4 regions of the Mesorhizobium sp. RCAM 05104 genome follow, and region 1 is predicted to be linked to each of the others. Evidence: predicted binding sites of a transcription regulator. Region 1 holds the regulator's gene; each other region holds the start of a gene.

Region 1 (3,867 bases):
CGACAGCGAAATCGGCATTGGCGCCGTCGAGCTCGACCGGCAAGGCACCCGCCGTGTGGCAGAGGTCCCAGACGATCAGCGCGCCGGCTTGATGGGCCTTGCGCGTCAGCGCCGCCATGTCGCGCAACTGGCCGGATTTGTAGTTGACGTGGTTGACCAGGATGACAGCGACGCGCTCATCGATCAGCTCTTCGATGGTTGGCGCATCGACGCCCTCGAGCCGCAGCACAGTGCCCGGTCGCGTCGATGCCACGCCTTCGGCCATATAGAGGTCGGTTGGAAAGCTGTCGCCCTCGGCGACGATGACCGACCGGTCTGGCCGCATGCCAAGCGCCGCGTGAAGCACCTTGTAGATGTTGATCGAGGTCGTATCGCAGACCACCGTCTGGCCAGCCGCGGCGCCGATCAGGCGTCCGAGCTGGTCGCCGAGCGCGACCGGCATGTCGAACCAGCCGGCGGTGTTCCAGGCACGGATGAGGTCGTGCGCCCATTCTTGTGTCGCGGCCTTCTGGATCTCGTTGAAGACGGCCGGTGAAGCGGCACCCAGCGAATTGCCGTCGAGATAGATCACCCCTTCCGGCAAGACGAAGCGATCGCGCATGGAGCGCAGCGGATCCGCGGCATCCATCGCCTCGATTGTTGCGAGATTGGGAATTGCATTCATGATCGATGTCCTCCGCGCACAGGCACGTCCAAATGAACACGACAGGTGAAGTCGGCCGACCGATCATGCGCAGTCTGCCGGATTGTGTCAAATATTATATATAATTTACACCATGGAAGGCTTTCATATATAATCTGGCGTCCAGTGCGTGGGATGGCAACGATGTTGGATGAAGGACACTCGAAGACTGAAGCGGCCTACAGGCTGCTGCGCCGCGATATCCTCACCACCCGCCTGAGGCCCGGCGCGCCGCTCAAGCTCAGCACGCTGCGCAATAGCTATGGCATTGGCTGGACGCCGTTGCGCGAAGCGCTGTCGCGACTGGAGGCGGAGCGCCTGGTGACTTCCATCAGCAATCGCGGCTTCGCCGTCGCTGCGGTCTCGCGCACCGAACTCGAAGATCTGTCACGCGCCAGGCTGGTGATTGAGCTGCCTCTGCTCCAGGAATCGATCGAGAAAGGCGGCCATCAATGGGAAGATGCCGTCGTCACGGCCCACTACCGGCTGTCGCGCTGCAAGACGGCGGTTGATGACCCTTCAGATGAAGTGGTCGACGGATGGGACGAAAAGCACGAGGCTTTCCACGCGGCGCTACTCAGCGCGGCAACATCCCCCTGGCTGCTCAACTTCCAGTCCACCATCGCGGATCAGTTGCGTCGCCATCATCGCTTCCTGGGCCTTGCGCCAACCTTGCGGGCGGCCACCGGCCAGTTGCATGGCTATGAGGAGGCCATGGAGGCGTTGCGCCAGGCTGTCGCGATCGAACATCACACCGCGCTCATGGAAGCAGCGCTGGATCGTGACATCGAACGCGCGAAAGCGCTGATGACGGTGCACATCGGCTATACGCTGCATGTCTATGTCCATGCCGGTGACGGCAGCCCAAACAAGCGGTGAGGTAGACGAACTGAGGCAAAAGCCGACATAGGAATTTCTCGGGCAAGAGTTGGCGTTTTGGCTTCGTTTCGTTCACGGCGGGCGAACGATTGGTGAAAGTGAAAAAGCAGCTTCCCGACGTCTCTGGGCGATTGAGGCCAAGCCTCGGCACACGCTGGTCCACAGGCCGTTAACCATAACAATTTCAACGCGTGCAAGTGCACTGTGGCGGCGGCCGGCCGGGGATCACGGCCCGCTGCCAGGCGCCAAATAATTTCAGCCGTCTTAACAAATTCACTAAACTTTAAACGGTTGCGGAACACAACTGGAACAGATAGTGTTTGTTCTGGGTTTGTTTTTCGATTCTGGTTCAAACCTTCGTTCAATGCCTCGGGGGCCGCCATGCTGACGCGCAAGCAACATGAACTGCTGATGTTCATCCATGAACGGCTCAAGGAAAGCGGCATTCCGCCATCCTTCGACGAAATGAAGGAAGCGCTCGATCTCGCTTCAAAATCCGGAATTCATCGACTGATCACGGCGCTCGAGGAACGCGGCTTCATTCGCCGGCTGCCGAACCGGGCGCGCGCCCTGGAAGTGCTGCGGCTGCCCGATTCGATCGCGCCCGGCCTCAACGCGGCGCGCAAATTCTCTCCAAGCGTCATCCAGGGCAGCCTCGGTCAAGGCGGCGGCCTTGGCCGGCAGATCAAGCCGGCGTCTTCACGCATGCCCTCGGCCGGCAATGACGACGACGTGGTCTCCGCGGTGTCGATCCCGGTGATGGGTCGCATCGCCGCCGGCGTGCCGATCGACGCCATCCAGCATCAGACGCATTCGATCTCGGTGCCGCCGGACATGATCATGGGTGGCGAGCACTATGCGCTGGAGGTCAAGGGCGACTCGATGATCGAGGCCGGCATCTTCGATGGCGATACGGTCATCATCCGCAATGCCGATACCGCAAGTCCGGGCGAGATCATCGTGGCACTGGTGGACGACGAGGAGGCGACGCTGAAGCGGTTTCGCCGCAAGGGTGCCTCGATTGCCCTCGAAGCCGCCAATCCGGCCTACGAAACACGCATTTTCGGACCGGACAGGGTCAAGGTGCAAGGCAAGCTCGTTGGGCTGATCAGGCGCTACTGATCAGTGCTGGTGACCGCCTTTTCAGGGTTGCGATAGGGCGGCAGGCCCCTCGCCTCGCGTGAGAATTTGCGCTGGGTGTGCCAAGGTCGATATGGCCTGTTCACAGCGAAGCTGACCGTTGCTGGCATGATTGCCGATCGACGATCGAAGAAGACGGCCGCACTGCCTTTGCGGGCGAGTTGCCGCTTGGTGATGACCAGAACCAGCGGATTGTGACAGGGATCATAAGCTGTCGCGTCATTGATGACGATCAGTTCCGCGAAGCCGCAGGCCTTCCACGCGTCCTTGCGATCCTCGACTTGCGCAATGATAGCGCCAGACGGGTGCCTTGCGAGACATACGCCGGCGGTGCAGTAGAAAGGCGCTCCCGGCGGCAGTTCGGCGGAATCCGCGATGTCGAATTGTCCGTCTCCCTTGTCGAACACCTCCGGCACGACGACGGTTTCGGATGCCAGTGCGCGTTTCCAGTTGTCGACGGTGAATTCGTTCGGACGCGCCCGGCTGACCGCGAGTTCGCCGCCGCCGATCGGCAGCGCCACTAGCCTCGCGTCCTCCGAGATCAGCACATCCGGCGCGCGCGTATCCGAAACGGTCAACAGGCCGGCAAGCGCGAATGGCAGAGCCAGGAGCCGCAGCCACGTTGTCGCCATCGTCGCGATGACCAGGGCGATCGCCACCAGCAGCACGGATTGCTGTGAAATCAACCCGACGGCATCGATCGGTGAGCGTTCCGAGATCCACGCCGACAAGGCGATCATCGCGGACAGGCCTTTGCCCATCACATAGAGGAAGGGACCGTCGACGCCGAACGGCATCGCCAGCGCGCTGAGGACGGCGAAAGGCATCACAACCAGCGAGACGATCGGCATGACGGCCAGATTGGCGAACAGGCTGAGCGGCGACACGCGCTGGAAATGCCAGATGGCGAAGAGCGCCGTCGCGCTGCCGGCGATGATGGAGGTCATGGCAAGGCCACCCATCGCCAGCAGGAATTTTCGCGTCAGGAAACTGGGCAATGACCGCTTTGGCGGCGGCGGTCTCGTCTTTCCCGCACGATGATCCGACCAGCCGGCATAGGCACCGACCAGCGCCGCGGTCGCGGCGAACGACATCTGGAAGCTTGGGCCGACCACCTCATGCGGCGACACCACGATCACGGCGATCGCCGAGATTGCCAGATTTCG
Region 2 (3,867 bases), 2.6 Mb from region 1:
ACGCTTCCGGCATCAATGACGGCGCCGCCGGCGCGCTGCTGATGACCGAGGCGGAAGCCGCAAGGCGCGGCATCACGCCGCTGGCGCGCATCGCCTCCTGGGCGACCGCCGGCGTCGATCCGGCGATCATGGGCACCGGACCCATTCCGGCTTCGCGCAAGGCGCTGGCCAAGGCCGGCTGGTCGGTCGGCGATCTCGACCTGATCGAGGCCAACGAGGCTTTTGCCGCCCAGGCCTGCGCCGTTAACAAGGACATGGGCTGGGATCCTTCGATCGTCAACGTCAATGGCGGCGCCATCGCCATCGGCCATCCGATCGGCGCTTCGGGTGCCCGCATCTTCAACACGCTGGTCTATGAGATGCGCCGCCGTGGCGCCAAGAAAGGCCTCGCCACCCTATGCATTGGCGGCGGCATGGGCGTCGCCATGTGCGTGGAAGCGCTCTGACGAGAGCACTGGACGGCCGGCGAATGCATGTCGTCCAAAAGTGCGTAGCGGTTTTGGGAAGACGACATGAATGAAAACAGACAGCTAAAGCGCGTCGCCTGAATTTACTTCAGGTGACGCGGTTTGGCCGCCCGGTCCATATCCAGTGCCTGCCAAGCCCGACAACAGGGCGATATCAAAAAGGGGAAACGCATGAGCAAGGTTGCAATCGTTACGGGCGGGTCGCGCGGCATTGGCGCGGCGATCTCGATCGCATTGAAGAACGCCGGCTATTCGGTTGCCGCGAACTACGCCGGCAACGACGATGCGGCGGCGAAATTCAAGGCCGAGACCGGCATTCCGGTCTACAGATGGTCGGTCGCCGACTACGACGCCTGTGCCACCGGCATCAAACAGGTCGAAGCCGATCTCGGCCCGATCTCGGTGCTGGTCAACAATGCCGGCATCACCCGCGATGCCATGTTCCACAAGATCACGCGCGAACAGTGGAAAGAGGTCATCGACACCAACCTGTCGGGCGTCTTCAACATGACGCATCCTCTGTGGAGCGGCATGCGCGACCGTAAGTTCGGCCGCGTCATCACCATCTCGTCGATCAACGGCCAGAAGGGTCAGGCCGGCCAGGTCAACTATTCCGCCGCCAAGGCCGGCGACATCGGCTTTTCGAAAGCGCTTGCACAGGAAGGCGCTCGAGCCGGCATCACCGTCAATGTCATCTGCCCCGGTTACATCGCCACCGAGATGGTCAAGGCAATCGACGAGAAGGTGCTCAACGAGCGCATCATCCCGCAGATCCCGGTCGGCCGCCTCGGCGAGCCGGAAGAGATTGCGCGCTGCGTCGTCTTCCTCGCTTCCGACGATGCCGGCTTCATCACCGGCTCGACCATCTCAGCCAATGGCGGCCAGTACTTCGCCTGAAACCCGGACAACGGCCTCATACAGGCAATCGCACTGCGACAGGCGGATCGGGAACCGGTCCGTTTTTAAGGCAGCCCGGCTGCCGTGAAGGCCCCGCTGCGGGGCGATGATCCAATCCGGCACGCAAAGGTTAACGGCGGTGACACCTCTTGTGCGAAACTCGTCCGCAAACCTGTGGATTCTCGGTGGATAACCTGTTTACAACACAAGATATTGTGGTGAACAAAACAGGAATATTCCGCGATCGCTGATTCGTCGCCGATTCGTTCCGGCTTTGAGCGGAACGTTAACGATAGCGGCCGGAATCGCCTGCCGGATCCTTAACGCGAATTAAGAAAGACCAACAATTTCATTATCTTGGATGAGGCGAACCAGAACGTTGCAGTCGTTCACCGGCAAAAGTTAACGTCGGGGCTCGCCTTGCATGAAACGGGCCAGTTCGGCGATTCAGCATGTGGTAAGAGTCGCGGTCGCAAAATCCACATATAGCCGTGAACAAAACCTGAATCAGGACGAGTCACTGATTCGTCGCCGATTCGTTCCAGACTCGTTCCAACGGTTAATCCGCGGCCGGTTGAGAGCTTGACAGGACCGCCTTCGGGCCCTCGCCGGAACATTCCGCTTTCGCTTCGCGCGCTAAATCCCTATGTGTCGGCTGTCATACGCGCCACTCGAGGCACGCTCCCGACAACGAGAGGCCAGAAAGCCTTATTTCCAGGTCGATGAACATCCAGCCGAAACACACTGAGCCGCTGATCTTGTCGGGACGCGACGTGACCGCCGTGCTTGGGCCGACCAACACCGGCAAGACCCATCTCGCCATCGAGCGCATGGTGGCGCACGAGAGTGGCATCATCGGCCTGCCGCTCAGGCTGCTCGCGCGGGAAGTTTACGCTCGCGTCTGCGAAAAGGTCGGCGCTCACAAGGTCGCGCTGATCACCGGCGAGGAAAAGATCCAGCCGGCCGGCGCCAGATATTCGGTCTGCACCGTCGAGGCGATGCCGCGCGAGACCGACGCCGCCTTCGTCGCCATCGACGAGGTGCAGCTTGCCGGCGACCTCGAGCGCGGCCACATCTTCACCGACCGCATCCTGCATCTGCGCGGCCGCCAGGAGACGCTGCTGCTGGGCGCGGCCACCATGCAGGGCATCCTCCAGCGCCTGCTGAAGGGCGTCTCGGTGGTGACGCGGCCAAGGCTGTCGCATCTGGCCTATGCCGGCTCGAAGAAGCTGACGCGCCTGCCGCGCCGCACGGCGATCGTCGCCTTCTCCGCCGACGAGGTCTACGCCATCGCCGAGCTGATCCGCCGTCAGCAAGGTGGTGCCGCCGTCGTGCTCGGGGCGCTTAGCCCGCGCACCCGCAACGCGCAGGTGGCGCTGTTCCAGTCCGGCGATGTCGACTATCTCATCGCCACCGACGCCATCGGCATGGGCCTCAACCTCGATCTCGACCACGTCGCCTTCGCCCAGAACCGCAAGTTCGACGGCTTCCAATACAGAAACCTGTCGGCGGCCGAGCTCGGCCAGATCGCCGGCCGCGCCGGCCGGCATCTGCGCGACGGCACCTTTGGCGTCACCGGCCAGGTCGATCCGCTGGACGAGGATCTGGTCAAGAAGATCGAAGGCCATGATTTCGACCCGGTGAAGGTGCTGCAGTGGCGTACCGCGCATTTCGACTTCGCCAGCCTCGATACGTTGAAGCGCTCGATCGAGACCAACGCCCCGGTCGAAGGCCTGACCCGCGCGCTGCCGGCGGTCGATGCCCAGGCACTTGAATATCTGTCGCGCGACGAAGACATCCGCGCACTTGCCACCGATGCCAAACGCGTGGCGCTGCTGTGGGAAGCCTGTGCCCTGCCCGATTACCGCAAGATAGCGCCGGCCCAGCATGCCGACCTGATCGCCTCCATCTACATGGACCTCGCCCGGCATGGCCATGTCGACGAGAACTACATGGCCGAGCAGGTGCGCCGCGCCGACACCACCGAGGGCGACATCGACACGCTGTCCCATCGCATCGCCCAGATCCGCACCTGGACATTCGTGTCGAACCGGCCCGGCTGGCTGGCCGATCAGGCACACTGGCAGGAAAAGACGCGCGAAATCGAAGACAGATTGTCGGATGCGCTGCATGAGCGGTTGACGAAACGCTTCGTAGACCGCAGGACTTCCGTCCTCATGCGGCGCCTTAGAGAAAATACCATGCCTGAAGCCGAAATAAGCCCAACCGGAACCGTCCTTGTCGAAGGCCATCATGTCGGCGAGTTGCAAGGGTTCCGCTTCACCGCCGACCAGAGCGCCGGCGGCGAGGACGCCAAGGCGGTACGCACCGCCGCCCAGAAGGCGCTGGCCGCCGAATTCGAGGCGCGTGCCGAACGCTTCGGCGCTTGCGCCAATGGCGATATCGCGCTCGGCTCGGATGGCACGCTGCGCTGGATCGGCGCGCCGATCGGCACGCTGGTCGCTGGCGAAGACGCGCTGAAGCCCCGCCTGGTGCTGCTGGC
Region 3 (3,867 bases), 940 kb from region 1:
GCCACAGGAATGCCGGCGGATCGCCGGCCTCTATCCCGAGGAAGAACATTTCCGCAGCCACATCCATATGGCCAGGCACGGCTTCGGCAAGGGCGAGTACCGCTATTTCCGCTATCCCTTGCCGGACCTGCTCGGCGGCCTGCGCAGCGCGCTCTATCCCAGGCTGGCCGAGGTCGCCAACCGGTGGAACGAACGCATGGGCCTCGCCATGCGCTACCCCGCGGCGCATGCCGAGTTTCTCGAACAATGCCACGCCGCCGGCCAGACACGGCCGACGCCCCTGCTGCTGCAATATGTCCCCGGCGACTTCAACTGCCTGCACCAGGACCTCTATGGCGACCTCGCCTTCCCGCTGCAGGTGGCGATCCTGCTCTCCGAGCCGGGCAAGGATTTCACCGGCGGCGAATTCGCGCTGACCGAGCAGCGGCCGCGCATGCAGAGCCGGGTCGAAGTGGTGCCGCTGCGCCAGGGCGATGCGGTTGCCTTCGCCGTCCACAATCGGCCGGTGCAGGGAACGAAAGGCAATTACCGCGTCAATTTGCGCCACGGCGTCAGCCGGCTGCGCTCAGGCATGCGCCACACCGTCGGCATCATCTTTCACGATGCCAGGTAAGTGGCCTCCGCGATCCGATGCGGCCGCTCCGCCGGTGACCGCATCTTGAAAACGAAGGAAAGCGGGCAAGCGATTCCACCCAAACACTATTTTCCGCCGCGCGATGCCTTCGCGCGGCATTCCGTATCAGCCGGCCGGCGCGTAGCGGTTGACCACCATGCCGCAGGCATAGGCCTTCGAACCGAGCAGGCGCAGCTTCTGGAAACCGCGCAGGTCGAAGATCCGGCGCCCCTCGCCCAGCACCGCCGGGTTGATGAACAGCTGAAACTCGTCGACCAGCCCGGCCGCGATCAGCGCCGACGCAAACCCCGCCCCGCCGAACACCGCGATATCGCCGCCGTTGGTCTTCTTCAGCGCGTCCACCTCGCGCGGTAGGTCGCCGCTGGCGACCGTGGTGCGTTCCCACCGCGAGACCTTGAGCCTGTCGCTCAGCACCACCTTGTCGACCTCGACGACACGTTGCGCAAAGGCATGGAAAGGGTCTCGCGGATAGTTCCTCGCCGCGTTGCCCCAATGGGTCAGATAGCCCTCCTCGACCATCTTGCGGCTCAGCAGGATGGTGTCGATACCGGCGAAGACGGCGTTGAAGTCCTTTTTCAGCTCGTCGTCCCAGGCGCTGTCGTCGCCCCATTCCCACAGCTGCCAGTGATGGTCCTCGAAGGCGCCGACGAAGCCGTCGACCGACATCTGCATCTGAAGGATGAGCTTTCTCATCGTCATTCTCCTCGTTCGCTTGCGATCAAAGGGACGCGCGAAATTGTGCTCCTGGCGAGCCGTCACGGTTGGAAACGATTTACTTTTGGAACCATTTGACGCATGCCGATAATGGTGTCAATAGTAAAGTGATTTACAAATGGAAGCATAGCGATGTCGACCAGGAGAAAGTCCGGCTGCCCGATCAACCTGTCGCTCGAACTGCTCGGCGACCGCTGGACGCTGCTCATCATCCGCGACCTGGTCTTCGCCGGGAAAAAGCATTTTCGCGAATTCCTGCAGTCCGACGAGGGCATCTCGTCGCGCACGCTGGCCGAGCGGCTGCAGACCCTTCAGGACGAAGGCATCCTCACCAGAAGCGACGACCCGACGCATGGGCTGAAGACGGTCTACCGGCTGACCGAGGCCGGCATCGACCTTCTGCCCGTGCTCGCAACGCTCGGCGCCTGGGGGAGCAAGCACCGCAACGCCGACGACAGGCTCGCCCGGATCGCCGACGACCTGGCGGCGGGTGGCGAGGCAGCGCTCGATCGCATGAAAATGGCGTTGCGGACCGAGCATGTCGGCCAGTCGACAGGCTGAGGCACCGCGCTTTCCCGCGCGGAGGAAATGAAGCGCCGAGCCCGCCAACGCCGGTCTCATCAGCTTGACAGCGAGCTATCTTTGTTCTCTATTTGTTCCTATTCATAAGCAACTCCGGATATGCGGCCGGTGCACCGCGAGCGAATGGTCGGCATGGAAACGACAGCCACCATCCTGCATGCCGATCTCGACGCCTTCTATGCCTCGGTCGAGCAGTTGCTCGATCCGTCGCTGCGCGGCAAGCCGATCGCGGTCGGCGGCGGCGTCGTGCTTGCCGCCTCCTATGAAGCGCGCGCCTTCGGCGTGCGCGGCGGCATGCCGGGGCGCAAGGCCCGCGAGCTCTGCCCGCAACTGATCTTCGTCGGCGGCAATTTCGGCGACTACCAGCGGCTGGGCGACGCGGCGATCAAGGTGCTCGACGATTTCACACCCGTGGTCGAGCGCATTTCCATCGACGAGGCCTTTGCCGATGTCGCCGGCTGCACGCATCTGTTCGGTTCGCCGCAAGAGATCGCCACGACGATCCGCCGCCGCGTCCGGGCCGAACTCGGACTGCCGATCTCGATCGGCGTGGCGCGCACCAAGCATCTGGCCAAGATCGCCTCGCAAGTGGCCAAGCCCGACGGGCTGGTGGTGGTCCATCCCGGCACCGAACTGGCCTTCCTGCATGATTTGCCGGTCTCGCTGATGTGGGGCGTCGGCCCGGCGACCAAGGCGCGGCTGGCCGACATCGGCGTCGAGACCATCGGCCAGCTGGCCCGGACGCACAGCGGCGCGCTGACGCGCCTGCTCGGTCCGGCGGCCGGCGAAAAGCTCGCCGCGCTGTCTTGGAACCGCGACCCGCGAAAGCTGGAGACGAAGCGCAGGGCGCGCTCCGCGGGCGCCCAGTCGGCGCTCGGCCGCAAACCGGCCGTGGCCGACGTCTACGTGCCCACTCTGCTGCATCTGGCCGACCGTGTCGCCTGCCGGCTGCGCGCCAAGGCGCGGCCGGGCCGCACCGTGACCGTGCGCGTGCGCTTCGCCGATCTCAGCGCCGTTACCCGTTCGATCACGCTTGACCAGCCGATCTCGGCGACAACGATGCTGGCCGAGATCGCCGGCGATCTGGTGCGCGGCGTGCTCGCCGACCACCGCCAGGAGAAAACGATCTCGCTGCTGGCAATCTCGGTCTCGCATCTCGAGGAAAGCGCCGAGTTGCAGCTCGAACTGCCGCTCGGCCTCGCCGACGAGAAGCGCCGGCCCGGTACGCGCAAGGGCCTGACGCGCTTCGGCGCCGACCGCGCCATCGACAAAATCCGCCAACGCTTCGGCAAGCAGGCGGTCGGCTACGGCACGGTTGCGCTGGAGGCGGCGCGCTCGGTGCCCGACGAGTTCAGGGAACTGGCGGAGAAGGAATTGTGAGCCGTGCCCGGAGCGCGCCAGTCGGGTGCTCATGAGCGACGTACAAGACGCCGCCATGAGGCCACCGACACACCAAGCCGAGAACACTGTTCAGCACGGCACCGATTGCGCATCGCTGCTTGACACAAATCAATGCCGTGCACCTTGGGTAGCGCTAGTTTGCCAAGTCTCATTCGACAGGATCGGATTTTTCCCAAGTTTCCCTGAAACGTGGGGATGAACCGGAGGTGAGATTATGCCGGCATTCTCGCGTTCCACCGAGGCTACTGCCACAATAGACTCCACGGCTGAGACCGTGTTCGCCTATCTCGACGACCACAGGCACCTCGGGGCTCACATGAGCGCCTCGTCCTGGATGATGCTCGGTTCGAAAATGGACTACGAGTTCGACGCAGGGAAAGCTCGTTTGGTCGGCTCCAAGTTCGGTTTCCATGGAAAAATACTTGGAATTGCACTGTCTGCGGAACAGGTGGTCACGATCCGGATGCCTCCCAGACTGAAGGTCTGGGAAATCATCGGAACACCAAATCTCTGGGTAGTCGGCCGCTATCGGATGG
Region 4 (3,867 bases), 1.6 Mb from region 1:
AAAAGATCGGCCGCACAAGGACCTACCAACTGGCGCCCGAGCCGCTGCGGCTCGCGGAGAACTGGCTGGCGGAACAGCGGACGTTGTGGGAGCGCCGCCTCGACCAGTTCGACGCCTATGTGATGACCCTGAAGGAGAACGAAAAATGAGCTATCCTTTCAAGCCGGATCCCAGACTGGACCTCGTGCTGGAGCGCGTTATCGACGCGCCGCGCGAGCTGCTGTGGCGAGCCTGGACGAAGCCGGAGCATGTCAAGCAATGGTTCACGCCCAGGCCGTGGCTGATCACCGACTGCGAGATCGACCTCAGGCCCGGTGGGCTGTTCCGGACACGTATGCAGTCGCCCGACGGCAAGGAAGTCAACGACCGCCATTGCTGTTATCTGGACATCGTGCCGAACGAGCGGCTGGTGTGGACGGATGCGCTGCTGCCAGGTTACCGGCCGTCGGGCGAGCCCTTCATCACCGCGGTCATTTCCCTCCAGCGGGAAGGCGAGAGCACGCGCTACACCGCCACCGCCATCCACCGCGACGAGGCCACCCGCAAGAACCATGAGGAGATGGGTTTCTTCGATGGCTGGGGCACGGTGGCCGATCAGCTTGCAGCGTATGCGAAAACGATTTGAACGCCACATGGCGGCCAGGACGCCGTCCCGGCCGCCATGCTTGTACCTCGAAGCGAAGAGCAGGCTCCGAAGTCGGAGGTATCTCCTGCCTCAGTAGTAAAAACGCTCTTCGGTAATCTTGCCGTTCTTGACCGTGTAGAGGCCAACCTCGTCCATGGTGACACGCTGGCCGGTGGCCTTGGGCGTTATGTCGAATGTGAAGCGCACCGCGAACTGGTCGCCGTTGACATAGGGTCCCTCGACCGAGCCGCCATGGACCTCGTGGTTTTCGTGCCACCTTTGGCTTTTCTGCCTGAGGGCCTCCTTGCCGTGGCTGACGGCCATCGGTCCCTCCATGGCTTCGTAGCTGGCGATGTCCTCGGCATTGTATTTTTCAGCAGCACCGTTGTGATCATCCTGCTTGAGGAGTTCGGTGAAATCCTTGGCAATTTCCGCGATGGTCATTTGTGTTCCTCCTGTTCGGACGCACTCGAAGTAGGGAAGCGCTTGCCGGCCCGCCATCGTTGGCCCGGTCGATAGCTGACAAGGCGTGTCAGGACGATGGATATAGCGGGGCTGTGTGACGACGATTTCTCACATACCGGCCAGGGAATCGTCCTGGCCGGTCAATTGCCAACGTCCACGCTCCTTGTAGACACCCTTGCCGATAAGACTGTGGATCAGCACAAAATCCCGCACGAACCAGCTGACTGGATCAATCGACCGTTCGCGGATTTTGGGAACACGCGCTTCATCGCGAAGCAGCGTCACATGCGGTTCGATGGATTTTGTGAGAAAGCATTTCAACGGGCTGTCGGAAATCAGCGCAGTGAGGTTGCGCCAGAATTCTTGCAGTGCCGGATTGCTGCCACTGCCACCGCGCAGAACAAGCGAACCGCCGCCAAAAGCCGACAGGCGATCGAACGAAACCTCGAAAGGTTTTGCAACGATCATCGAGCCTATGCGGCAGGCGATTTCGACCAACTCTTGTGGAAATCCGTCATGGTCACCGAGACCGACGAGCGAGATATGGATGTGATCTTCCGGAACAAACCAGCCTTGCAACCCTAACTCCCGATCCAGGTCGACAGCCTTCCGCGCGAGAGGGCCGGCGATAGCGCTCTCGGCAAGGATCGCGAAGAAGATCCGGTCGTCGAAATGTCGCTCGAACTCTTCCCATTGGAAAAAGGTCTGACCGTTCTTGGCGGTCCCGAATGCAGGTTGCCCACTCATAACTGAACTCGACCGGCAAATTGTATCCGGTTGAGAATTATAGAACAAATAGGGAACAAATCAAGCAAAGATGGAACGGACGCCGGGGCTGCGGCATTGGCGGGATGAATCGCCTAGTGGGCGTGTTCGCGGCCGTTGCCAGACTTTGTTTGTAACCACCGAACGGCGCGAACGTGTCCCGCGCGCAGTTGGGCTGCAGCCTTGAGACGCGGATGAGACTAGCTCGGCAGCACGGGGCAGTTGGCGCCACGACGCAGACTGATATGCGCCACGTCGCCGACGCTGAATTGAAACCCCTCGGCCTGGCGGGGGGCGTCGATGACGATCGGGACGCCCTGCCCGAGTTCGGCATGCAGGCGCAAGGTCCGGCCGTGAAAGACGATGCTGTTGACGCGCGCCGGCGCCGTGCCGGCCGTGGCTTCGGTCGTCGCCAGGAGATCCTCCGGCCGCACGCCGATGATGCGCATTGCCCCCGCGCTCGGGGCCTCGCCATTTTCCGGCATGGCTTCCAGCGGCAGAGCGCCGGCGGCGAAGCGCAAGCGATCGCCGTCACGGCCGACAAAGCGCGACTGCAGCAGGTTCATCGTGCCGATGAAGCTGGCGACGAATGTGGTGGCGGGCCGGTCGTAAAGCGTCGCCGGCGGCGCAATCTGCTCGATGCGGCCCTTGTTCATGACGACGATGCGGTCGGAGATCGACAGCGCTTCAGTCTGGTCGTGAGTGACCATGACGAAGGTGGTGCCAAGGCTGGACTGCAGCCGCTTCAGTTCGACCTGCATCTGTTCGCGCAGATGCGCATCGAGCGCCGACAGCGGTTCGTCGAGCAGCAGCACGCGCGGCTCGCAGACGATGGCGCGGGCGAGTGCGACGCGCTGGCGCTGGCCGCCCGAGAGTTCGGACACGCGGGCGCCAAGCTTGTCGGCAAGGCCGACCATGTCGAGGGCTTCGCCGACGCGTTTTGCCTGCTCGGCACCGGACAACTTTCGCAGGGAGAGGCCGAAACCGACATTTTCAGCGACGTTCATGTGCGGAAACAGCGCATAGTCCTGGAACACGGTGTTGACGGGCCGATCGAACGGCCGAAGCGCGGTGATGTCACGGCCGTCGAGCAACACCTTGCCGCTCGACGGGCTTTCGAACCCGGCGATGACCCGCAGGCTGGTTGTCTTGCCGCAGCCGGATGGACCAAGAAGGGTGAGAAACTCGCCACGGACGATGTCGAGATCGACGGCGTCGAGTCCGACGATGCCGCCGGGAAAAACCTTCGAGACCGCTTGCAACCGGACGAGAGGATCAGGCGCCATCGCGAACCTCGGACGGTTTCGTGGTGTTGACCCAGAGGATCTGGCAGCGCTCGGCACCCGGATTGCGGAAGGCATGCAAAAGCGTGCTCTTGAAGGCAAAACTGTCGCCGCTCTTCAGAACGTAGTTTGTGGAATCCACCACCAGTTCGACCTCTCCCGACAGGACGAAGCCGAATTCATGCCCGGCATGCGCATAGGCCTCGGCGGTGCCGCCACTGGCTTCCACCGTCACCAGCATGCCGGTCAACGTTGCACCCGGCGGCGACAGCAGCGCCTTGGCAATACCTTCCGACTTGACGGGAATGGCGCGGCGGCTGTTGGCGCGCACGCAATAGAGATCGCTGACGGCATCGTTGCCGTCGGCGATCAATGCCGACGGCTCGATGTCGAGCGCGGCGGCGAGCGGCCAGATCACCTTGACGCGCAGCGAGGACATGCCACGCTCGATCTGGCTGAGCGCGCCGATCGACACGCCTGCCCTGGCGGCAAGGTCAGCCAGCGACAAGTTGCGCTCGAGCCGCAGAGCCCGCACGCGCCGGCCGACCCGCACGTCGGCATCGTCCTTCGGCCTTTCAGCCGGCTCGTCCAGAACATCCATGCATACGTCCTCGTTTGCCGCACCCGCTGCTCTTCAGAACGCTTGCGCTGCCCCTCACCCTTACCCTCTCCGCGTAAAGGACGGGGAGAGGGGTTCACCAGCGCTGGAGGTTGCCCTTCTCCCCGTCA

The links. The regulator LexA, encoded in region 1, represses DNA repair genes until DNA is damaged. The targets are predictions, from matches to a motif close to TGTTCNNNNTGTGTTCNG.
Region 2: AC56QP_RS21160 (helicase-related protein) is a predicted target of LexA. The motif match lies at 1,902-1,919, and genes of this name have one in related genera.
Region 3: dinB (DNA polymerase IV) is a predicted target of LexA. The motif match lies at 1,992-2,009, and genes of this name have one in related genera.
Region 4: AC56QP_RS07130 (2'-5' RNA ligase family protein) is a predicted target of LexA. The motif match lies at 1,878-1,895, and genes of this name have one in related genera.

What each region holds. Positions count from the first base shown of each region.
Region 1 covers NZ_CM185033.1:6,948,268-6,952,134, reverse strand. The annotation lists gene kynU (kynureninase) at 1-664, opposite strand, end outside; gene AC56QP_RS33925 (GntR family transcriptional regulator) at 827-1,561, shown strand; gene lexA (transcriptional repressor LexA) at 1,943-2,683, shown strand; gene AC56QP_RS33915 (ComEC/Rec2 family competence protein) at 2,677-3,867, opposite strand, start outside.
Region 2 covers NZ_CM185033.1:4,326,730-4,330,596, reverse strand. The annotation lists gene AC56QP_RS21170 (acetyl-CoA C-acetyltransferase) at 1-446, shown strand, start outside; gene phbB (acetoacetyl-CoA reductase) at 639-1,364, shown strand; gene AC56QP_RS21160 (helicase-related protein) at 2,087-3,867, shown strand, end outside.
Region 3 covers NZ_CM185033.1:6,006,967-6,010,833, reverse strand. The annotation lists gene AC56QP_RS29400 (2OG-Fe(II) oxygenase) at 1-613, shown strand, start outside; gene AC56QP_RS29395 (dihydrofolate reductase family protein) at 740-1,327, opposite strand; gene AC56QP_RS29390 (winged helix-turn-helix transcriptional regulator) at 1,481-1,909, shown strand; gene dinB (DNA polymerase IV) at 2,063-3,310, shown strand; gene AC56QP_RS29380 (SRPBCC family protein) at 3,546-3,867, shown strand, end outside.
Region 4 covers NZ_CM185033.1:1,367,840-1,371,706, forward strand. The annotation lists gene AC56QP_RS07115 (ArsR/SmtB family transcription factor) at 1-149, shown strand, start outside; gene AC56QP_RS07120 (SRPBCC family protein) at 146-625, shown strand; gene AC56QP_RS07125 (SnoaL-like domain-containing protein) at 716-1,069, opposite strand; gene AC56QP_RS07130 (2'-5' RNA ligase family protein) at 1,199-1,837, opposite strand; gene AC56QP_RS07135 (ABC transporter ATP-binding protein) at 2,056-3,141, opposite strand; gene AC56QP_RS07140 (cupin domain-containing protein) at 3,131-3,739, opposite strand.